Regions from separate parts of the Rhodopseudomonas parapalustris genome, predicted to be linked through region 1. Evidence: predicted binding sites of a transcription regulator. Region 1 holds the regulator's gene; each other region holds the start of a gene.
The links. Region 1 encodes LexA, which represses DNA repair genes until DNA is damaged. Its sites were predicted from a motif close to TGTTCNNNNTGTGTTCNG; they were not measured.
Positions count from the first base shown of each region.

Region 2: a site for LexA is predicted at 3,141-3,158, ahead of ruvC (crossover junction endodeoxyribonuclease RuvC). Genes of this name have one in related genera too.
Region 3: a site for LexA is predicted at 3,624-3,641, ahead of M9H71_RS06430 (PA0069 family radical SAM protein). Genes of this name have one in related genera too.
Region 4: a site for LexA is predicted at 4,460-4,477, ahead of uvrA (excinuclease ABC subunit UvrA). Genes of this name have one in related genera too.

Region 1 covers NZ_JAMKBZ010000036.1:1,037-6,804, reverse strand. The annotation lists gene M9H71_RS22345 (ComEC/Rec2 family competence protein) at 1-1,594, shown strand, start outside; gene lexA (transcriptional repressor LexA) at 1,628-2,338, opposite strand; gene M9H71_RS22335 (molybdopterin molybdotransferase MoeA) at 2,515-3,726, opposite strand; gene M9H71_RS22330 (hypothetical protein) at 3,921-4,271, shown strand; gene M9H71_RS22325 (acyl-CoA thioesterase) at 4,287-4,766, opposite strand; gene M9H71_RS22320 (HAD family hydrolase) at 4,797-5,423, opposite strand; gene M9H71_RS22315 (OmpA/MotB family protein) at 5,681-5,768, shown strand, end outside.
Region 2 covers NZ_JAMKBZ010000005.1:131,808-137,575, forward strand. The annotation lists gene M9H71_RS06875 (methyl-accepting chemotaxis protein) at 1-1,669, opposite strand, end outside; gene M9H71_RS06880 (YebC/PmpR family DNA-binding transcriptional regulator) at 1,867-2,613, shown strand; gene M9H71_RS06885 (hypothetical protein) at 2,658-2,963, opposite strand; gene ruvC (crossover junction endodeoxyribonuclease RuvC) at 3,185-3,706, shown strand; gene ruvA (Holliday junction branch migration protein RuvA) at 3,861-4,478, shown strand; gene M9H71_RS06900 (cytidine deaminase) at 4,475-4,900, shown strand; gene ruvB (Holliday junction branch migration DNA helicase RuvB) at 5,069-5,768, shown strand, end outside.
Region 3 covers NZ_JAMKBZ010000005.1:35,210-40,977, forward strand. The annotation lists gene moaB (molybdenum cofactor biosynthesis protein B) at 1-20, shown strand, start outside; gene M9H71_RS06410 (CoA transferase subunit A) at 131-949, shown strand; gene M9H71_RS06415 (CoA-transferase) at 946-1,698, shown strand; gene M9H71_RS06420 (bifunctional helix-turn-helix transcriptional regulator/GNAT family N-acetyltransferase) at 1,854-2,780, opposite strand; gene M9H71_RS06425 (glycosyl transferase) at 2,913-3,479, opposite strand; gene M9H71_RS06430 (PA0069 family radical SAM protein) at 3,663-4,823, shown strand; gene M9H71_RS06435 (ribonuclease HII) at 4,921-5,768, shown strand, end outside.
Region 4 covers NZ_JAMKBZ010000014.1:47,829-53,596, reverse strand. The annotation lists gene M9H71_RS14040 (hypothetical protein) at 1-231, opposite strand, end outside; gene M9H71_RS14035 (SEC-C metal-binding domain-containing protein) at 436-1,356, opposite strand; gene uvrA (excinuclease ABC subunit UvrA) at 1,362-4,379, opposite strand; gene M9H71_RS14025 (outer membrane protein) at 4,679-5,428, opposite strand; gene M9H71_RS14020 (outer membrane protein) at 5,647-5,768, opposite strand, start outside.

The DNA of each region.
Region 1 (5,768 bases):
TGTCGAAGCGCCGGCGCAAAGCGGAGGCTGGCGGCTGCGCTATGCCGCCGCGATGCAGGGCTTGCGCGACGCCATCGACGCGCGGATCAGAGCCGCGCTCGACGGCGATACCCGCGCCATCGCCACCGCACTGCTCACCGGCAAGCGCGATGCGATCTCGACACCGGTCAACGATGCGATGTTCGTCTCCGGACTGGGCCATGTGCTGTCGATCTCCGGTTATCACATGGCGGTGGTGGCGGGCGTGGTGTTCTTTGCGCTGCGCGCGCTACTGGCGCTGATCCCGGCGCTCACGGTGACGTTTCCGATCAAGAAGGTCGCGGCTGCCGCAGCGCTCGCGGCCGCTGCGTTCTATCTGTTGCTATCCGGCGCCGAAGTCGCGACCCAGCGCAGCTTTCTGATGACCGCGGTCGTGTTGATCGCGGTGATGGTCGATCGCCGCGCCATCACCTTCCGGACCCTGGCGCTGGCGGCGCTGATCGTGCTGGCGATTGCGCCCGAAGCGCTGGTGCATCCCAGTTTTCAGATGTCGTTTGCCGCCACGCTCGGTCTGGTCGCATTGGTGCAGATCGGGATGCCGGCGCTGTTCGCAGCAGACGACAGCTCGGTGGCGTCGCGGGTGGCGCTGTGGGGCGGGCGGGAGATCGCGCTGCTGACACTCGCTTCGCTGGTCGCAGGCCTCGCGACCATGCCCTACGCCGCCTATCACTTCCACCGCATCACGCCCTACGGCGTGCTCAGCAATCTGGCGGCGATGCCGGTGGTCTCAGCGATCGTGATGCCGGCGGGGCTGCTCGGTCTCGTCGCGATCCCGTTTGGACTCGACGCGCCGTTCTGGCGGATCATGGAATTCGGCATCGACTGGATGACCCTGGTGGCGCAATGGGTGGCGGCGCTGCCCGGCGCGGTCGGCCGCGTCACCGCATTCGGCCCCGGACCGCTGCTACTGGCCACGCTCGCGCTGGTCACGGTTGGTTTGCTGCGCACGCCGCTGCGTTGGAGCGGGGCGCTCGGCCTGATCGGCGCGATCGTCTGGGCGGCGCTGACGCTGCAGCCGGAGGTACTGGTCGCCGGCGACGGCAGGCAGGTCGCGGTGCGCGGCGCCGACGGTCGGCTCCGGCTGATGCAGAGCGGCGCCGATGCGTTCCGGCTCAAGCAATGGCTTGCCGCAGACGCCGATTCCCGCACGCCGGATGATGCCTCGCTTCGCGTCGGTGTGTCCTGCGATGCAGATGGCTGCGTCACGCCGCTCGCGGACGGGCGGCTGGTGGCGCTGTCGCTGCGGCCCGATGGATTGGCCGACGATTGCGCTCGCGCGGCGCTGGTCGTCACCGCGGCGCAGCCGCCGCCGGACTGTGCGGCGCAGGTGCTCGGCGACGATGATCTGCGAACGGGTGGAACGCTGGCGCTGCGACGAAGTGGCGACGCGCCGGCCGTGTTTGTAATCGAGGCAGCCCGGCCCAGGGGGCACAGCCGGCCATGGGCCGAAGCGGCAGCGGACGCGCAGGGCAGGCCGGCCTCGATCAGACGGCCCGCACCGGCAGCATCCGAGGATGCCACTCCGGCGCCGCAGGATCGGACGGGCGACGATTGAGAGTGATGCTCGTTGGAGACCGAACCGCCTGGCTCAGTATTTGCGGTACAGCCCGATCAGCTTGCCCTGAATGCGGACGCGATTGGGCGGCAGGATCCGCACTTCATACGCGGCGTTGGCTGGCTCCAGCGCGATCGAGGCGCCGCGGCGGCGGAACCGCTTCAGCGTGGCTTCCTCTTCGTCGATCAGCGCCACGACGATGTCACCGGTGCTGGCGACGTCGTTCCTCTGGATCAACGCCATGTCGCCGTCGAGGATACCGGCCTCGACCATCGAGTCACCGCGTACTTCGAGCGCGTAATGTTCGCCGCTGCCGAGCATGTCGGCCGGCACGCTGATGGTGTGACTGCGGCTCTGCAGCGCTTCGATCGGCGTACCGGCGGCGATCCGGCCCATCACCGGAACCGCGACGCTGCCGCGATTATGATCGTCTTCGGCCGGCTCCGGGCTCGGCGGCCGAACCTTGCCGAGATTGCCTTCAATCACGCTCGGGGTGAAGCCGCGGCGACCGCCGCTGGGCATGCCGCTGGTATCGGGGAGTTTGATGACTTCGATGGCCCGGGCGCGGTTCGGCAATCGCCGGATGAAGCCGCGCTCCTCCAGTGCCGTAATCAGGCGGTGAATGCCCGACTTCGAGCGCAGATCGAGCGCATCCTTCATCTCGTCGAACGACGGCGGAACCCCGGCTTCCTTCAGCCGCTCGTTGATGAATTTCAACAGCTCAAACTGCTTGCGCGTCAGCATCGGCGATTTCCCATTCGGCGACGACCGGCCGGTTCGAGGTGCGTCTCGGTTCGGACGACGAGTCTGCGTAACAGCCTCATTATCGCCGAATCTCGAAAACAAATCATGAACGGACACTATATGTTCGGGGTGTGTTCCGCAACCTGTTAATCGAACGCCAGGAATTTCACGGGTCGTTATAGCGGGAGCTTAAGGATGACGCAGGGGGAGCCGGCCTGCGCGGGCAGCGCGAATGCCGGACGGACGATCAGCGCCTCGGCCGCCGCGAGCCGTGCCAGCAGCGAGGAGTCCTGGCTGTCGACCGGAGTGGCGACCTGCCGGCCGGCGTCGTCGCGTGCCAGATGGGCCCGTAGATAGTCCTCGCGGGTGTCGTTGGCGGCGAGGTCGGCACCGAGCAGAGCCGACTCGCGGATGTGCGTCGGCTGGCTCATGCCACTGAGCGCGCGGATCAGCGGCACCATGAACAGCACCGCACAGACGTAGGACGACACCGGGTTGCCCGGCAGGCCGATCACCCGCATCGCGCCGAGATGGCCGTGCATCATCGGCTTGCCCGGGCGCATCGCGATTTTCCAGAACGCGATCCGGGTGCCTTCGGCCTCCAGCGCGTCCTTGACCAGATCGTGGTCGCCGGCCGAGGCGCCGCCGGTGGTGACCAGCAAATCGACTCCGAGATCGCGGGCCTGCCGGATCGCCGCCCGGGTCGCTTCGAGCGTATCGGCGGCGATCCCGAGGTTGATCACCTCTGCGCCCTCGGCCTGCGCCAAGGCGCGCAGCGCGTAGCCGTTGGAATAGACGATCTGGCCGGGGGCGGGCGCCGTTCCCGGCATCACCAGCTCGTCGCCGGTGGCCAGCAGCGCCAGCCGCGGCCGACGGTGCACCGGCAGCGCGGCGTGGTTCATGCCGGCGGCAAGAGCAAGGTCGCGGTCGTTGAGCCGGTGGCCCTGATGCAGCAGCACCTGGCCTTCGCGAAAGTCGACCCCTGCGGGGCGGATGTGGCGGCCGAGTCGGACGGCTTCGTTGACCGTGACGTGGTCGCCGTTGCGCAACGTGTCTTCCTGGATCACCACCGCATCGGCGCCCTCGGGGACGACGCCACCGGTGAAGATCCGCAGCGCTTCGCCCGCGCCGATGCCGACCGTGGCAGGGCGGCCGGCGGCGATCTCGCCGATCACCCGCAGCGTCGCCGGCGGCGCCGCGACATCGGCGGCGCGCACGGCGTAGCCGTCCATCGCCGACATCGGCTGCGGCGGCTGGGTGCGGAGCGCGGCGAGGTCGCGCGCCAGCACGCGGCGGTGGGCATCCTCGAGCGCGACCATCTCGATGTCGAGCCCGCGCGCGCCGGCCAGCACCGCGGCGAGCGCTTCGTCGACCGGCATCAAAGCCATCGGGCTCCTCCCTTGCAGGCGAATGAGAATCGAACCGTCCCGATCCGGCTTTAGGTGGCGCGCCGCGACCACGCAAGGCCGCAGCGCCATCGCGGCGCCCCGCGACCTGCCGCCGCGTCGTTCGAAATCATTATTGTCGAACCGTCGCGTCCGCCTGTACCACGTTCCCGGCATCGAGCGGACGGAGCGGGCAGATGGAAGACTTTCCGAAATGGTTCCTGCGGATCATGGTCGTGGTCGGCATCATCGCGTTCGGCTCGGTGTATTGGATGCGCCACGACTGGAGCAAAGGCTGGGCGCCGTCGTTCAACGCCGACGATTACGGCCCGCCGAGCGCGTCCGCGCCTGGAGCCGCTGCACCCGCGGCGCCCCCCGCAGCTTCGACACCGGCGACCACGCCGGCTGCGGCTCCGAGCGAAGCCGCGCGGCCCGCTGCTGCGCCGAGTGGGCAAGCCGGCCGCGCCTATGTGCCGTGCCAGCCGATCGGCCGCACCGCCAAGGGCGAGCTGGTGTATTCGATGGATTGCCGCAACCCGCCGCAGTAACGCGGCGCACCGACGTCAGGCGGACGGCGATGCGTCGTCCGCCTTGATCATCACCGGCAGATAGACGCTCGAGAACTCCGGCGGCAGGCGACGGGGCCGGCCGCTGCTGAGCTCGATGCAGACGAGTTGCCAGCGTCCGCGCATGATGGTGGCGCCGTCGCGCAGCCGGATGAGCTGGAAGCGCCGTTCCATCACCAGCTTGCCGTCGCTGCCATAGATCCAGGTTCCGAGCAGCAGCTCGTCGCCCAAGTGACTCGGCAGCAGGTAGTCGTATTCGCCGCGGCGGATCGCCATCGCTCGGTCGATCCGCTGCCAGTCGGCGAGCGACAGGCCGAGCGCTTCGGAATGCGCCCAGCCGACGCTGTCGCACCAGCGCACATAGACCGAGTTGTTGGTGTGATTGAGACCGTCGATATCGGTCGCCGCCGGCGTCATCGGCAGCGTGAACGGCGCGGGATGATCCCAGGCGAGATCGGCGGCAGCGGTGGTCATCATCACGTCTCGTCGGTCGTTGGTTTCGCGCGCTTACAGCCCAAGCTGATCGAGCGTGCGGGCGACGTCGTCACTGGAATGCACTTGCACTGCGTGCAGTCCGCGCTCGCGCGCTGCTTCGACGTTTTCCGCCAAATCGTCGAAGAACACAATGCGCTGCGGCGCGATGCCAATCGCCTTGACGACGTAATCGTAGGTCTCGCCGTTCGGCTTGCGCATTCCGATCCGCGACGACAGAAACATTTCGCGGAAGTGCACCAGCAGCGTGGCGTAGTGCTGAGAGAAATGAGCGATGTGCGCATCGTTGGTGTTGGACAGCGCGTATAGCGGCAGCTGCTTGGCGGCGCGGTCGAGCAACGGCGCGATGCCGGGCATCTCGCCGATGAAGATCGCATTCCAGCCTTCGCGCAGCTGCGCGTCGCTCAGCGTCAGTCCGAGCGCGGTCCTTACCGCGGCGAAGAACTCGGCGTCAGTGACGTGGCCGGTCTCGTAGCGATGGAAGGTGTCATCCTGCGCGAGCGTCGCCATCAGCGCGTGTGGATCGCTGCCGAGCTCGACGGCCCAGGCCTTCAACGTGCGACGGAGATCGTAGTCGATCACCACGCGCCCGAGATCGAACAGCAGCGCATCGGCGGCGCCGGGGGTGAGGGCGGCGGTCATGTTGAAGCCTTGTCGGTGAGAAGCGTTGATGTGCAGTTTGGTGAGACATGCGCATTTTGGTTAAAGAATGTTATAGACTGACGAAACCGTTTGGTAATCCGCAGCCGCTAAGATCATCGACGCTGCGAAGCGCATTTTTCTGCAACCATTCTCCATCATGTGCGGTATCGCGGCGCCGAATTTGATCAGCGGCATCCGCGCATGCGTTTCGAACGTTCCGTGTTGTTGTACCTCATGACCGCGTCGGGGCGATCCTGATGAAGGGCAGTGGTGGGCGCCTGTCCTCGGGCAACAACAAGAAGAAGGTCGAGGAAGCTCAAGCCACTCAAGGCTGGATCGTCACCT
Region 2 (5,768 bases), on a different contig from region 1:
TCTGGCCGCCGCCCATGTCGCGGGCGTAGCTCTGGATCAGGAACGAGCGGGTGTTGCGGCCGGCCGCAAGTCCGGCCGGATCGTTGAACATCCGGCGGTTGCGCGCATTGGCGGTGTTGAAGGCGATGTCGCCTGGCCGCTGCGGCTGCGAGTACAGTTTGTTGTGCACCGGCAGGTAGCCGTTGCGGTCGATCATCACGCAGAACGCCATCCGTGGGTCCTTGGCCAGGAATGCTTCCTGGAACGAGGGCAGGGCGCCGTCGGCCCAATCGAGGTATTGGGTGCGGTATTGTTTCGGATCGGTGCCGGGGATCTCGACGTAGTTCTCATCGAACATCTGCTCGAGCGTCAGCGCGCCGGACGCAATACCGCGCTCGAAAATCCTGGCGAGCTCGTGGCCGGCCTCGATCGCGCGGGTGACGAACTCGGTGTTCTCGTCGCGGATCGCCCACAGCCGGTCCTCGACCCGCTCCTGCAGGCTTGCGTCGGGGGCGACAAACCGCGCGAGTGCCCCGGCCTTGCCTTGCTCGGCGATGCGGATGCGGCAGGTGCCGATGTCCTGCAACTCGGCGGAGAGCTGTTGCCCGGTGGCGAGGCCGGCCACGGCCGGGCCGCTGATCAGCACCCCGTCCATCGAGATCTCGTACACCGGCGCGGAGATCTTGCCGTGCGGGGTCTCGATTGCGATCTGCAGGTGGCACGGCAGCTTCTCGCGGCGCCGCGCGTCTTCGCGGTCGCCGAGCTTGAGCAGAACCGCGGTGCGTGCCCGCAGCTTTTCGGCGAGTGAGGTAACGTTCTGGCCGGCGCGAGCGACTTCGCCGCCGTGCTGCTCGGCTTCGCGGGTGGCGCTGTCGATCTCGGCGGTGCTGTCGCCAACCGAGGCGATGAAGGTCGAGGCCGAGGTGGCGTTGCCGGCGATGTCGCCGGTGGTGGCGTTCTGTTCGGCCACTGCTCCGTTGACGGTCTCGAACACCGGCCGGATCGCCGCGATCGCGCTGGTGATGCGATGGACCGCGTCGGCCGAGCTGGAAGCGTCGCGCTGAAGCGCGTCGATCTTGCGCTTGATCTCCTCGGTGGCTTCCTGGGTCTGCACCGCCAATGCCTTCACCTCGGTCGCCACCACGGCGAAGCCGCGCCCCGCCGCGCCGGCGCGGGCGGCCTCGATCGTTGAGTTCAGCGCCAGCAGCGTGGTCTGGCGGGCGATCTGCGAGATCAGGTTGACGACGTTGCCGATCGCCGCCGACGAATCCCGGAGCCGCTCGACATTGGCCGTGGCTTCATTGGCGGCGGCGCTGGCGTCGTCGGCGAGCTGCGAGGCCTGGCGGACCTGGGCACCGATACCCTCGGCCGAATGGGTGAATTTGTCGGCAGCTTGCGAGAACGAATCTGCGGTGGCCTGGGCGGCGCTGGTCCGGCCGGTGAGAGCATCGGTGCGCTCGCGGATGGTGTGCAGGGTCGCGGTCGTCGACCCTACGCCGGTGGTCACCGAGTCGGCGGCGCGCTCGAGCTGGCGGATCAGGGAGCCGAGCTCGAGCTCCAGCAGTTCAAGGATTTCACGCGCCGAATCGGTCTCGGCGGCCGCCGGTTCGGCCGCAGCCTGGGCCGAAACCGCAACGACGTTCGGGGCCGCCGTCTCCGGCAGCCGCTTGCGAAACAGGCCGAACGCCATGACACCTCCCGTAAAACTAGAATTTCGCGCGCTACTCTCTCGGCTCTACGTGAAGGTACGGTTAAATTTTCTTTTGGTGGAATTCGGGATTTCGCGCCTCGGTACGGTGGCAAGTCTTTGATTTTGGCGGATGCGCCGCTTATAAACCCGCGCCGCAGCCCGAAAATTTCAACGGATCGACCCGCGAGAGAGAGCGCATGGCCGGACATTCGCAATTCAAGAACATTATGCACCGCAAGGGCCGGCAGGACGCACAGCGGTCCAAGCTGTTCAGCAAGCTCGCCCGCGAAATCACCGTTGCGGCCAAGCTCGGCACGCCGGACCCGGCGATGAACCCCCGGCTGCGTGCCGCGGTGCTCGCGGCGCGTGCGGAAAACATGCCGAAGGACAATATCGAGCGCGCGATCAAGAAGGCGATTGGCGGCGATTCAGAGAACTACGACGAAATCCGTTACGAGGGCTACGGCCCCGGCGGCGTCGCCGTGATCGTCGAAGCGCTGACCGACAACCGCAACCGCGCCGCCAGCGACATCCGCTCGTTCTTCACCAAGTCCGGCGGCAATCTCGGTGAAACCGGTTCGGTGTCGTTCATGTTCGACCGCGTCGGCATCGTCGAATACGACGCCGACAAGGCTTCGGCCGACGACATGCTCGACGCCGCGATCGAAGCCGGCGCCGACGATGTGGTGTCGTCGGAGTCGGGCCACGAGATCTACGCCTCGCAGGAAACTTTCCGCGACGTCGCCAAGGCGCTCGAAGCCAAGTTCGGCGAGGCGCGCAAGGCGGCGGTGATCTGGAAGCCGCAGAACACCGTCGTGGTCGATGACGAGACCGGCGAGAAGCTGTTCAAGCTGATGGACGCCCTCAACGACCACGACGACGTCCAGAACGTCTACGCCAACTTCGAAGTCTCCGACGCCCTGATGGCGAAGATGGCGGGCTGAACAGGACTGCGCGGCCGGTTGGCCGCGCATCCAGCACAAGCCGCTTACAGCACGACGATATTGTATTTCGCGGGGCCGACGACCGAGGCCACGCGCATGCTGATCGTGTTCTGCGTGTTGCTGTCCTCGTAGATGATGGTCTGGTTCGGCGGAACCGGCGGCGGCGGCGGGGGCGCCGCCGTATACGGGGTATTCGGCACCGTCTTGGTCGTCAGGGTGCCGGTCGTCCCGGCCGGCGGCAGCGGGCCGACTTCCGGAATCGTCGGGAAGGTGAGGTTGTCGACAGCGACAGCATAGAGATCCGATTCCGACTGCCGCCTGACCTGACCATGAGTGATGACGCGGGTCATTGTCCGTGCTCCTGTGGTTGAAGTTGCGACAGCAAAAGGAAACCACAACAACCTTAGGTTGTAAAATGATGAGTGCTCGCCTCGGAATATCCCGAGGGCGCAGCTCCATCTGCGTTGATCCGTTATCGGCGAGTACGCTGTCGAGCTTCCGCGGCTCTTTCCCTGGGTACGGCGGCTTGTTGCTATTTTGTTCTTTAGCTTTTCGGCGCTATCACTTGGCCATGACCCCAGCGCCGAATCACAGCGTCCGCATCCTTGGCATCGACCCCGGCCTTCGCCGCACCGGTTGGGGTGTGGTGGAGAGCGAGGGCAATCGGCTGGTGTATGTGGCGTGCGGCTCGGTGGAGCCCCGCGATACGCTGCCGCTGGCCGAGCGGCTGTTGGCGATCCATGATGGGCTGTCGAAGGTGCTGGCCGAACACGCGCCGGCCGAGGCCGCGGTCGAGCAGACCTTCGTCAACAAGGACGGCGCCGCGACGCTGAAGCTCGGCCAGGCGCGCGGCGTGGCGATGCTGGTGCCGGCGATGCACGGCCTCCTGGTCGCCGAATATGCCCCCAACCTCGTTAAGAAGACGGTGGTCGGCGCCGGCCATGCCGACAAGACCCAGATCCAGATGATGCTGAAGATACTATTGCCCAAAGCCGATCCGAAGAGCGCCGACGCCGCGGACGCATTGGCGATCGCCATCACCCACGCCCACCACCGTGTCGCCGCCCAGCGGCTAAAGGCGGTGGGCGCATGAGGATATTTGCTTGTGTGAGAGGGGCGCAGCCTCTCCCCGCGCACAGCGCGCCCCCTCTCCCGCTTGCGGGAGAGGGTTGGGGTGAGGGCGACGCGGGCACAGTGCTCGTGGCCCCCCCACCCCCGCAAGCAGGAGAGGGGAGGAGAGCCTCCCCATGATCGGCAAGCTCAAGGGCGTGATCGATAGTTACGGCGAAGACTATGTGATCCTCGACGTCCATGGCGTCGGCTATCAGGTGCATTGCGCCAGCCGCACCCTGCAGGCGCTGCCGTCGCCGGGCGAGGCGGCGACACTGTCGATCGAGACCTATGTGCGCGAGGATCAGATCAAGCTGTTCGGCTTTCGTACCGATACCGAACGCGAGTGGTTTCGTCTGCTGCAGACGGTGCAGAGCGTCGGCGCCAAGGTGGCGCTGGCGGTGCTGTCGACGCTGCCGCCACACGATCTCGCCAATGCGATCGCATTGCGCGACAAGGCCGCGGTGGCGCGCACGCCCGGCGTCGGGCCGAAGGTCGCCGAGCGCATTGTCTCGGAATTGAAGGACAAGGTGCCGGCGCTCGGCAATGTCGATCCGGCGGTCGTGCATCTGTCTGGCGCGATCGATGACAACACTGCGCCGCGCGCTGTCTCGGACGCGATCTCGGCGCTGGTCAATCTCGGCTACGGTCAGCCGCAGGCGGCCGCAGCGGTCGCTGCGGCCTCGCGCGCCGCCGGCGAGGACGCCGCGACCGCGCAACTGATCAAGCTCGGCCTGAAGGAGCTGTCGAAGTGAGTATCACCGAGGCCGACCGCGCGCTGATCGATGCCGCAATCGCGGCAATCACCAAGCGCTACCGCAACGACTGGCAGGAAGTCGGGGCAGCACTGCTGACCCGCACCGGCCAGCGCTATGTCGCGGTCAATCTCGATGCTTATCTGGGCCGTATGGCGGTGTGCGCCGAGGCGGTCGCGCTCGGTCAGGTGATCACCGAACTCGGCGACGCCGGCATCGACACCATCGTGGCCGTGCGCCACCCCAAGCCGCACGACACCGACCGCGAAGTCCGCGTCGTCTCCCCCTGTGGCGCCTGCCGCGAACTGATCTGGGACTACGACCGTAACGCCCGCGTCTTAGTGCCGGGGCCGGACGGCGTCGAAGCGGTGAGCATCAGCGAACTGCTGCCGAACAAATACAGCCGGGAGCGGGTATTGTGAGTGTGTTTGCCACTACTCTCTCTCCTTGCACAGCGCGCCCCCTCTCCCGCTTGCGGGAGAGGGCTGGGGTGAGGGCGACGCGGGCACAGCGCTCGTGGACCCCCACCCCCGACCCCTCCCCGCAAGGGGGAGGAGAGAACAGGCATTGCCGCGTGGTACACTTCCCCAATGACTGACCCCCGCCTCGTCACGCCAGAGCGCCGCGGCGATGATCTCGGCGATGCGGCTCTTCGGCCGCAGAATCTGTCCGAGTTCGTCGGCCAGCAGCAGGCGCGCGCCAATCTGCAGGTGTTCATCGACGCCGCGCGCAAGCGCAAAGAGGCGCTCGACCATGTGCTGTTCGTCGGGCCTCCCGGTCTCGGCAAGACCACCCTGGCGCAGATCGTCGCCCGCGAACTCGGCGTCGGCTTTCGCGCGACGTCCGGGCCTGTCATCGCCAAGGCCGGTGATCTCGCCGCCTTGCTCACCAACCTCGAAGAACGCGACGTGCTGTTCATCGACGAGATCCATCGCCTCAGCCCATCGGTCGAGGAGGTGCTGTATCCGGCGATGGAGGATTTCCAGCTCGATCTGATCATCGGTGAGGGCCCGGCGGCGCGCTCGGTGAAGATCGACCTGTCGAAGTTCACGCTGGTCGGTGCGACGACACGCGCCGGCCTGCTGACCAATCCGCTGCGAGATCGCTTTGGCATCCCGATCCGGCTGAACTTCTACACCATCGACGAGCTGGAGAGCATCGTGCGCCGCGGCGCGCGCGTGCTCGGCACGCCGATCACCAATGACGGCGCCAACGAGATCGCTCGCCGCGCCCGCGGCACGCCGCGCATCGCAGGGCGGCTGCTGCGCCGGGTCCGCGACTTTGCGTCTG
Region 3 (5,768 bases), on a different contig from region 1:
TGCGCCGCGGCAAGAGTTGAGCGCCGCACATCGGCTTCGCGCCGGCGTGGCTTGACAGTCTGGGCTCACCGCGAAACCATCGTCGCCAAGCACAAGGCGCAACAATGCGCCGCGACGATGGGAGGATGTTTTGGGCCAGATCGTATCGATCGAGGCGCTCGCGGCGCAGATCCGCGACGGCATGACGGTGGCGGTGCCGTCCGATACCAGCGGCGTCGCCATGGCCGCGACTGCGGCCATCATCGCCAACCGTCCGCGCAATCTGCACCTCGTCTGCATCCCGATCAGCGGCCTGCAGGCCGACATGCTGATCGGCGAAGGCCTGGTCGGCACCGTCGAGACCAGTGCGATCACGCTCGGCGAAGCCGGCGGCGCGCCGCGGTTCGCCGACGGTATTCGCAGCGGCGCCTTCGCGATCAAGGACGCAACCTGTCCGGCGATCCTCGCCGGCCTGGTCGCCGGCCAGAAGGGCGTGCCGTTCATGCCGATCCGCGGCATCATCGGCAGCGATATTCTGGAGGCGCGCGACGACTGGAAGGTGATCGACAATCCCTATGCGCCGGACGATCCGATCGTGGTAGTGCCGGCGATCCGACCGGATGTCGCGCTGTTCCACGCGCCGGAGGCCGACCGCTTCGGTAACGTCCGGATCGGCCGCCAGACCGAACTCGCCGCGATGGCCTATGCGGCCAAGACCACGCTGGTGACGGTCGAGCGCATCGTCGAGACCTCGCTGCTGGCGGACGAGAACGCCGCCGCCGGTGTGTTGCCGGCGCTGTATGTCGGCGCAATCGCCGAAGCCAAGAACGGCGCCTGGCCGCTCAGCCTCGCCGGCGAATACAATATCGACTCGGCGGAGGTCGCACGCTACGCCAAGATGGCGCGCTCGGCCGAGGGCTTTGCCGCCTATATGCAGGGCTTCGCCCAGAAGTTCGAGGCGGTGGCATGAGCACGGCACCTGCGACGTCGCGCGAAATCCTGATCGCCACCATCGCCGATCTGCTCGACGGCGTTCGCACCGTCGCGGTCGGTGCCTCCTCGCCGATCCCGGCCGCTGGCGCCATGCTGCTGCGCGCCCGCAACGAGCGCCGCGGCCGCGATCCGGTCCGGGTGATCGTGCTCGGCTCGCGTCAGCATAATTTCTTCACCAACGGCGCGTTCGAGCTGTTCGACGCCACCGCGCAAGGCCGGATCGACGCGTTCTTCCTCGGCGGCGGCCAGATCGACGGCCAGGCTAATATCAACCTGGTCGGCACCGGCGACTATCCGGCGAGCAGCGTGCGCTGGCCGGGCTCGTTCGGTTCGGCGTTCATGTACTATCTGGTGCCGCGGGTGATCCTGTTTCGCGAGGAGCACTCGCCCCGCGTCCTGGTCGACAAGGTCGATTTCGTCAGCGCTCCGGGCGCCAGCGAGCGCGTCTATCGATGCGGCGGTCCGCACGCGCTGCTGACCGGGCTGGCGCTGTTTGGCTTCGACAAGCAGCGCAAGCGGTTCGGTCTGCGCAGCGTGCATCGGGGCAGCTCGGCAGACGAGATCCGTGCCGCCACCGGTTTCGACTACGACGCGCCCGCGCAGGTGCCGTTCACTCCGGAGCCGGATGCGGAGACGCTGGGGTTGCTGCGCGGCCGCGTCACCGACGAGCTCGCCGAGTGCTACCCGCAGTTTGTAGAAACGCTGGTGGCGGATCGGGCTGCCTGAGGATCTGCTTCAGCCGATGGAGTGCTAAGCGCAGGCCGTCGAACACGGTCCGTAGCATTGCAACCATTGCGGCGCCTCGCTGCGCCTTCCACGCCGGGCGTGGAAGGCGATCAGCTCTGCAGTGACGCGCCGCGTATCCTCGCGACGCGCAGAATTCACAGCCTCAGCTCCCAGGTCTCGCCGAGCATCTCCGGGCCAAACATCGTGTGCGGCTCGGTCCCGACCAGCTCGAATCCCGCCCGCTGATAGATGTTGCGCGCGGTGACCAGGACGCCTTGCGTCCACAGCGTGATGCCGCGATAGCCGGAGCGACGGGCGAACGCGATGGCTTCATCGACCAGGCGCTTGCCGAGGCCATGACCGCGCGCCTGCGGAGTCACCAGCAACAACCGAAACTTGGCCATGCCGTCGCCGGCGTCGACAAGAAACAGTGAGCCGGCCGGGACGCCCTTGTATTCGGCGATCCAGCAGCGTTCGCGCGCAGGGTCGTTCTTCGCCAGGAAGTCGCCGCAGATCTGTGCCACGAGCGCTTCGAATGCAGCGTTGAAGCCATATTCGGCCGCATAGATCGCGCCATGGCTCTGGACGATCCAGCCGATGTCGCCGGGCCGCGGCTCGCGCAGAATCGGCGGCGGCTGTTGAGCCGACGACATCGTGCGCTGGATCGTCGCCATCGCGGCGGCGACTTCGGCGCGGTCGTCCGCCTCCAGCACCGAGAGCATCCGGCTGACGTCCTGCTGTGAACTCCGCTCGAGTTTGGCGTAGGAGGCGCGGCCTTTGGCGGTCAGCGACAGCAAATGCTGGCGACGATCGGCGGCGGACGGTGTGCGCTTGATCAGCCCGGCCTTGTCGAAGCTTTGGATGATCCGGCTCAGATAGCCGGCATCAATGCCGAGTTCGGCGGCGATCTCCGTCGCCGTCACATGCTCGCGCTGCGACAGCTCGTACAGCACGCGCGCTTCCGTCAGCGAATAGGGGCTCGCGTAGAGATGCTGCTCCAGCACGCCCAAGCGGGCTGTGTAGAAGCGGTTAAAGGCGCGGACGGCTTCGACCGTCTCGTCGTTCTTCAGATCCTGTTGCACTGGTCTGCTGCTCTTCCCATCGCCATACCTGCGACGGAATAATCCAAGCCGATATGATTGCTTTCGTCAACTAAATGGTTGCCGAAGGCAAGCATATGGATCGGCGGGTTCGGTCGATATTGGACGGCTCAATCAGGCGGCGAGGATGACCCGGCTGCGCAGCAGGGTGCGGGACGACCGGCCGAGCTCGCGCGGAAGGGCGGCTTCGGCCCCGCGCCCGGCGTGGCCGCCGAGCCGGTCGTAATGGTCGCGGGCGATCACCAGGCCCTGATTCGCACCGGAGCTGGAGAAGCTGCGGATCATCGCTGACAGGCTCTCGCGCCAGCCGGTGGGTGCATAAGGCGACCGTGCATAACGGAAGATGCCCGCGCGCGGATGGCCGCTGGCCATGACGCCTTCGATGAACTGCGTGGTCTCCTCGATCCAGCCGGGATCGAGCACGGCGCCGGCATGCAGAAACATCAGCCACGGGGAGCGTGCCTTCCGAGCTCCAGCGGCGAGCGCTTCGGCGCGATCGCCGTCGAATGCCAGGTAGTTGCAGCCGGCCACGTCCGCGACGCGCGCAATGGTGTCGCTGCCGCCGCGATCGACCAACGTCACGTCGCTGACTACGCCGGCCGCAGCGCCGGGGACCAGCGACGCCAGCGTCGCAACCGCGGTCCGCTCGACGCCTTCGGTGGAAACGATCACGCTCAACATGTTCGGCGGGTGACCCTACGACGACAGATGCGCGCCACGCTTAGCACCTCACTGCCGCAAAATCAGCCGTGAATTGCAGGATGCCTATCATCCGGGCAAAGGATCGTGCGAAGCTGGGGACACGAAACGTTCGACATGTACGTTTGTTCTTGATTTGTTCTTGCGACTCGCTATCTTGGATGCATGAGCAGAGCATCCAATGCCCTCAAGCGCCCGCCGGTCACGGTGCCCTCCGAGCCGGTGGGCGCGCCTTCCCCGTTCCCTGCGATCGAGGTCGCCATCGATCAGCAGCGCCGCCGCGGTCGCGGAGCGACCTCCAACGACTCTGGTCGCTACGAGGCGGAGGCTCGAGTCGCGTTCGACGACGGCTGGCAGAGCCTCGACGACCTTCCGCCCTTCAAGACAACCGTCGCTCTCGACACTGCGCGCAAGGTCATCACCCGCAACGAATCGCCTGATATCGGCTTCGACCGCTCGATCAATCCGTATCGCGGATGCGAGCACGGCTGCGTGTATTGTTTCGCACGGCCGACGCACGCGTATCTCGGTCTGTCGCCGGGGCTGGATTTCGAATCGCGGCTGTTCGTCAAGCCGGATGCGCCGGCACTGCTCGAGAAGGAATTGGCGTCGGCCGACTACGAGCCGAAGATGATCGCGATCGGCACCAACACCGATCCGTATCAGCCGATCGAGCGCGAGCGAAAGATCATGCGCGGCATCCTCGAGGTGCTGGAGAAGACCGGTCACCCGGTCGGCATCGTCACCAAGTCCGCATTGGTGGTGCGCGACGTCGACATCCTGGCCCGCATGGCCAAGCGTCAGCTCGTCAAGGTGGCGCTGTCCGTCACCTCGCTCGATCCGAAACTGTCGCGCAGCATGGAGCCACGCGCCTCGGCGCCCGCCAAGCGGCTCGAGGCACTGAAGCGGCTCTCCGACGCCGGGATTCCGACCACCGTGATGGTGGCGCCGGTGATCCCCGCGCTGAACGACATGGAGATCGAGCGCATCCTCGCCGCCGCCGCTCATGCCGGCGTCAAGGAGGCCAGCTACATTCTGTTGCGCCTGCCGCTGGAAGTGCGCGACCTGTTCCGTGAATGGCTGATGGCGAACTATCCGGACCGCTATCGCCATGTTTTCACCCTGATCCGCGACATGCGCGGCGGGCGCGATTACGACTCGCAATGGGGTACGCGGATGAAAGGCACCGGCCCGATCGCCTGGATGATCGGCCGCCGCTTCGAGACCGCCTGCACCCGGCTCGGGTTGAACAAGCGCCGCTCCAAGCTGACCCTCGACCATTTCGAGAAGCCGGAGAAGGCAGGGCAGCAGCTCAGCCTGTTCTGAGCGAGCGCAGCGCTAATACCCACTGGTGGCGCTGAATTGCGGGCATGATCCGGAGTTTCCGGTTGCGCCGGCCGGGCCACGCCCGCAGCATCACCCGATGATTCGGGACAGCAAACAGCTGATCAAGGTTCCGGCGAAGCCGGCCGGCAAGACTTCGATCAAGAAGGCTCCTAGCAGCAAGGCTTCGAGCAACAAGGCTTCGAGCAGCAAGCTCAAGCCCGCCTCCATACCGAACGCAAAGGCCGCCGCCGGCAAAGCCGTGCCGGCCAAGCGACCGAAGGGCGTGATCGCGGTGGCGCCGCCGGGCTTCCGGCGCGAGCGTGCGCTGATCAAGCGCGGCATCTGGCCGGTCGCCGGCTGCGACGAAGCCGGCCGCGGCCCGCTCGCCGGGCCGGTGGTCGCAGCCGCCGTGGTGCTTGATCCGAAGCGGGTGCCGAAGGGGCTCGACGATTCGAAGCGATTGACAGCGGAGAAGCGCGAGGCGCTGTTCGAGGAGATCTGCGCCACCGCACAGGTCTCCGTGGTCTACGCCTCGCCGGAGCGGATCAATCGCGACAACATCCTGCGTGCCTCGCTGTGGGCGCTGACCCGCGCGGTGCATGCGCTGCCAGAACTGCCGCGCCACGTCTTCGTCGACGGTCGGGATCGGCTCGCGACCAAGTGCGACTGCGAGGCCGTGATCGGCGGCGACGGGCTGATCGCTTCGATTGCGGCGGCTTCGATCATCGCCAAAGTGTCGCGCGATCGCCTGATGTGCCGGCTCGCCGAACAGTGCCCCGGCTACGGCTTCGAGCAGCATAAAGGCTATGGCGTGCCGGAGCATCTCGATGCCCTGGCCAGGCTCGGGCCGACGGTGCATCACCGCCGCTTCTTCGCGCCGGTCGCCGCCGCCTGGCAGAGGATCGAAGGCGCCGCCCCGCCGCCGATCCGGGATCTGTTCGCGCC
Region 4 (5,768 bases), on a different contig from region 1:
ATCCGGCGTCGGATCGATGTACCACGGCCGCTTCGGCCGCAGCATCGCCCGCTGCGCCGGCGACAGCTTCTGCATGAACAACGGCACAGCATTGTTCGGCGGCTGCACATAGCCCGGCAGGAAGCCGTGGCCCTGCGAGCGCTTGGCGTGCTTCTTGTGCGAAGCCGCCGAGGCGGGGGCGGGGAGCAGGGCGAGGGCGACGGCGAGCGTGAGGGAGGTGAGGCGGGACATGGGGGGAGTGTAGACGCGAGGGAGCGGCAGGGCGATTCAAATTGCAGCGACGCGGTCGCGCCGCGTGTTAGTCCGCATCAGCGCAGCGATATGCGGCAAGCTATAGCCCCAGGTGTGGCTTCGCTCATGGGGCTACGCTTGCTGCTCAGCGTTTAGGCAAGAGCGTGCGGAGCGTGCCATGTCTGCTGTTCTCGATCTTCCTGCCTATCCTCGCTTCTTAAGAAACGCGCCGCAACAATGCTTATACTTCTGGCCGCTTCCACAGTTACAAGGGCTGTTCCGCCGAATGTTATTAGAAGCGCTTAGCCATCTTGGCTTTTGGCAAGAGAGCGTCATTTGTCTGATCGATACTGCGCCTCCACCCACACCAACGGATAGGCCGTTGTGATCCACCTGTATCCCAACTCGGCAGCCTTTTAGAGACATGCCCCCGGATGAAAGTACCCGCCCCGAAGGCGTAATGATCTCAATCTCCTCCTTCTCGGCACATCGAATTGTTGTTCCGCGGAAGAACATCGATAGACGTTCAATTACAATTAATCTGGGCGGCTCGACCCTCAAGGCGAGAACAATATCACCAACCCCTCGACGGATAGTAATTCGAGCAGCGGATGTTTCAACGTCCCAATTGTCGGCAGAGCTTCTCCATTCGTTGTCGACTATTCGCAAGATCTCCGCGCCATTGTCGTCGCTGAGCTGGGCGTTTACGCGAAAAGGCAGCTTATCTGCAGCCGGGGTAGCTATCGAAAAAATACTGACGCCGTCTATCTCAATAAGGGACTGAACACCTATTGCCTCAAGTGTGCCAATGATGATTTGCGGAGGTGATTGGCCGATGTCCAGAGGCTCAAACGAGAAGCCTTGTTGCTTGCATTTAGGGTTGGCTCGTGCGGCGCAGATTGTCTCTAAGGAAAGAAAGCCTCGCGTCTTCTTACCGTGACAACTTATGCAAAGTAGCACAATTCCATCAGGGTCATGCCGTGTTGCGTCGGCAAATTCGGGGTTAATATGCTCGTAGTCGTAGATGGCTTTTCCGCAAACAATGCAGCCAAATCCATCTCGTCGTCGGACTTGGCGCCGAACATCAGCAGGAATGTTGCGGCTTAAACCAAATCGGTTTCTCAATTACATCACTCCGCCGCCTCGTCCGCCTTCCTCTTCGCCGCCTTCGCCGGCCTCTTCTTCTCCAACACCGGCTTCAAGAACTTCCCCGTGTAGCTCCTCGGCGCTTTGACAATGTCTTCCGGCGGGCCCCAGGCGACGATTTCGCCGCCGCCGTCGCCGCCTTCGGGGCCGAGGTCGATGACCCAGTCGGCGGTCTTGATGACTTCGAGATTGTGTTCGATCACCACCACGGTGTTGCCCTGCGCCACCAGCTCGTGCAGCACTTCGAGTAGCTTGGCGACGTCGTGGAAGTGCAGGCCGGTGGTCGGCTCGTCGAGGATGTAGAGGGTGCGGCCGGTGGCGCGCTTAGAGAGCTCCTTGGCAAGCTTGACGCGCTGGGCTTCGCCGCCGGACAGCGTGGTGGCCTGCTGGCCGACATGGATGTAGTCGAGGCCGACGCGCTGCAGCGTCTTGAAGGTTTCGCGCACGCGCGGCACCGCTTTGAAGAACTCGGCGGCTTCCTCGACCGTCATGTCGAGCACGTCGGCGATCGACTTACCCTTGAACAGCACGTCGAGCGTTTCGCGGTTGTAGCGCTTGCCCTTGCAGACGTCGCAGGTGACGTAGACGTCGGGCAGGAAGTGCATCTCGATCTTGATGACGCCGTCGCCCTGGCAGGCCTCGCAGCGGCCGCCCTTGACGTTGAACGAGAACCGGCCCGGCTCGTAGCCGCGCGACTTGGACTCGGGCAGGCCGGCGAACCACTCGCGGATCGGTGTGAACGCGCCGGTGTAGGTCGCGGGATTGCTGCGCGGGGTGCGGCCGATCGGCGACTGGTCGATGTCGATGATCTTGTCGATGTGCTCGAGGCCCTCGATGCGGTCGTGCGGCGCCGGCGGTTCGCTGGCGTTGTTCAGCTTGCGCGCGATCGCCTTGTAGAAGGTGTCGATCAACAGCGTCGACTTGCCGCCGCCGGAGACACCGGTGACGCAGGTGAACAGGCCCAGTGGGATTTCGGCGGTCACGTTCTTCAGATTGTTGCCGCGAGCGTTGACCAGCTTCAGGGTGCGGCGATGGTTCGGCGGCCGGCGCTCCGGCACCGGCACCGACAATTCGCCGGTCAGATACTTGCCGGTCAGCGACTTCGGATTGCGCATGATCTCGGCCGGCGTGCCTTGGGCGATGATGTGGCCGCCATGGACGCCCGCGCCGGGGCCGATGTCGAGCACATGGTCGGCGAGCAGGATGGCGTCCTCGTCGTGCTCGACCACGATCACGGTGTTGCCGAGATCGCGCAGCCGCTTGAGGGTGTCGAGCAGCCGGGCGTTGTCGCGCTGGTGCAGGCCGATCGACGGCTCGTCGAGCACGTAGAGCACGCCGGTGAGGCCGCTGCCGATTTGCGAGGCGAGGCGGATGCGCTGGCTCTCGCCGCCCGACAGCGTGCCGGACGAGCGCGACAGCGTCAGGTAGTTGAGGCCGACGTCGAGCAGGAAGCTGAGCCGGTCGCGGATCTCCTTCAGGATACGAACGGCGATCTCGTTCTGCTGGGTGTTGAGCAGCTTGGGCACCGAGGTGAACCAGTCGCCGGCGGCCTTGACCGACAGCTCGGAGACCTCGCCGATATGCTTCCCCCCGATCTTGACGCACAGCGCCTCCGGCTTGAGGCGATGGCCGGCGCAGGCATCGCACGGCACGTCGGAGAAGTACTTGCCGAGCTCCTCGCGCGCCCATTCGCTCTCGGTCTCGCGGAAGCGGCGCTCGATATTGGTGACGACGCCTTCGAACGGCTTCTTGGTGTCGTAGGAGCGGACGCCGTCCTCGTAGGAGAACTTGATCTCGTCGTCGCCGGAGCCGTGCAGCAGCACGTTCTGGACCTTCTTGGGGAGGTCCTTCCACTTGGTGTCGAGCGTGAATTTGTAATGCTTGCCGAGCGCGGTCAGCGTCTGCAGGTAGTACGGCGAGGACGACTTCGCCCACGGCGCGATCGCGCCCTTGCGCAGCGTCAGTTCCTTGTCGGGCACGACCAGGTCAGCGTCAATGTGCTGCTCGATGCCGAGGCCGCCGCATTCCGGACAGGCGCCGTAGGGGTTGTTGAACGAAAACAGCCTGGGCTCGATCTCCGGAATGGTGAAGCCGGACACCGGGCAGGCGAATTTCTCCGAGAACAGGATGCGCTCGGCGCCGCTCTTGTCGTGGATCTTGGCGACCTTCTTGTCGGCCTTTTTCTTCTTGTCGCCGGGCTCGTCAGGAGCGGGCGCCGGTGCGGCCGCCGCGGCGGGCGCATCCGCGAACTCGATCACCGCCAGCCCCTCGGCCAGCTTCAGCGCGGTCTCGAAACTCTCGGCGAGGCGCTGGCCGATGTCGGGACGCACCACGATGCGGTCGACCACGACGTCGATGTCGTGCGGGAATTTCTTGTCGAGCGTCGGCGCTTCGGCGAGCTCGTGGAAGCTGCCGTCGATCTTGACGCGCTGGAAGCCCTTCTTCAGCCAGTCGGCGAGCTCCTTGCGGTACTCGCCCTTGCGGCCACGCACCACCGGCGCCAGCAGATACAGCCGGGTGCCTTCGGGCATCGCCAGCACCCGGTCGACCATCTGCGATACCGTCTGGCTCTCGATCGGCAGGCCGGTCGCCGGCGAGTAGGGCACGCCGACGCGCGCCCATAAGAGGCGCATGTAGTCGTAGATCTCGGTCACGGTGCCGACGGTCGAGCGCGGGTTCTTCGAGGTGGTCTTCTGCTCGATCGAGATCGCTGGCGACAGGCCGTCGATCTGGTCGACGTCCGGCTTCTGCATCATCTCGAGGAATTGCCGGGCATAGGCCGACAGCGACTCGACATAGCGGCGCTGACCCTCGGCATAGATGGTGTCGAACGCCAGCGACGACTTGCCGGAGCCGGACAGGCCGGTGAACACCACGAGCTTATCGCGCGGGATGGTGACGTCGACGTTCTTGAGATTGTGCTCGCGGGCGCCACGAATGGTGATGGCGGTCCGGCTCGAGGCCGCGGGGGTCTGACGCTTCGCCTTGATCACTTCGTCCATGCGGGTGTCCAGACGCGCGGAAACGCGCCGGTTGGGGCGCGCGCCGGAGCGACCGGAGCTGACGCCGGATGGGCTGAAATCGGAACATAGGAAGAACGAGGCGCGATTGCCAGAGCCTCGGTGCGCCATCAACCGGATTGTTGCGTCCGACTGGCGCGGTTTCCAGTCCGACCGGACAAAGGCCGAAAGGTCGCGCCGCAGCGGCTCCCGCGTTTCGGTCCGGAACCTGCGCCCGGAAATGCAGAAGGCCGGCGCGAGGCCGGCCTTCCGAACCGAAGCTGAGTGCAGCGAAGCGGTTCTCAGTAGCGCGCCACCACCGGGCCGCCCCAGCGATAATTGATGCGGGCTAGCACGAGATCGGTATCCCCACCCGATTCGTAACTCCCGGCGATCGGCGCACCAGTAGCTGCGCTATTGAACTGAACGTCGTGGCGATTTTCGAAGATGTGATTGTATTCCACTCCGATAGACCAGTTCGGAGCGAAGCCGATCTCGAATCCCCCACCGACAGTCCCACTCCAGCGAGTGTGATAGTCCGTAACCGCTGTCGCGGCACCAGTAGCGTTCGAGATGAATTCGTACTGGCGATCAGTCACCGCAGCGCCGCCCTTGACGTAGAGTAGTATGTTGTTCCAGGCGTAGCCGACTTGGCCGGTGAACAGACCGAAAGCGTCAGTCTTCGAGTAAATCTGGTTCGCTAGGTTAAATTGATTCTGTATACTACCATGAAAATCGGCCCAGTTTCCCTGTGCTTCAACGCCGAATACCCAGGCACCGGTTTGCCAACGATAGCCGATTTGGCCACCAGCCGTTGCGCCGTTGGCGTTATAGGCACCAAGGTCCAAGGCCGGATTGCGATCGGTCCTATAGCGGTTGTCGCGACTTTGTCCCCAACCCGCATTGGCGCCGATATAAAAACCGGACCAATCGTACATCGCTGCAACTATAGGAGGCGGTGCTTTTGTGTAAGGACGGGCAGCCATATCAGCTGCTGAGGCGGGTGCGCTTAGCGCAATCATTCCGGTAGTACAAAGAAGAAATTTCTTCATTTCGCTCTCCAATGGGCACGGCGCAAATCAATCAACTGCACACATGATACGCGGAAAAAGACAGAAGTCTGTAGCCGGGCTGCAACATTTGATTGAATAATTCTGCTCTTGCCCTGTCAACCTCGGAGGCCGGCCCCCGTGGAATCTATACTTGGACACAGAAGAGCGGCGAGTGTCCTCGTCGTTAGCCTTCGCGGCTGTCGTAAGCGCCCAGAAGCTCAATACCGCGCCACGACTGGGCCTCCCCATCGATAATTGATGCGGGCGCTAACGACGTTAAGGTCCTGGTTGATGCGGTCGACGGAGGTGGTCGCAAAGGCGATGTCGCGGTTTCCCATGA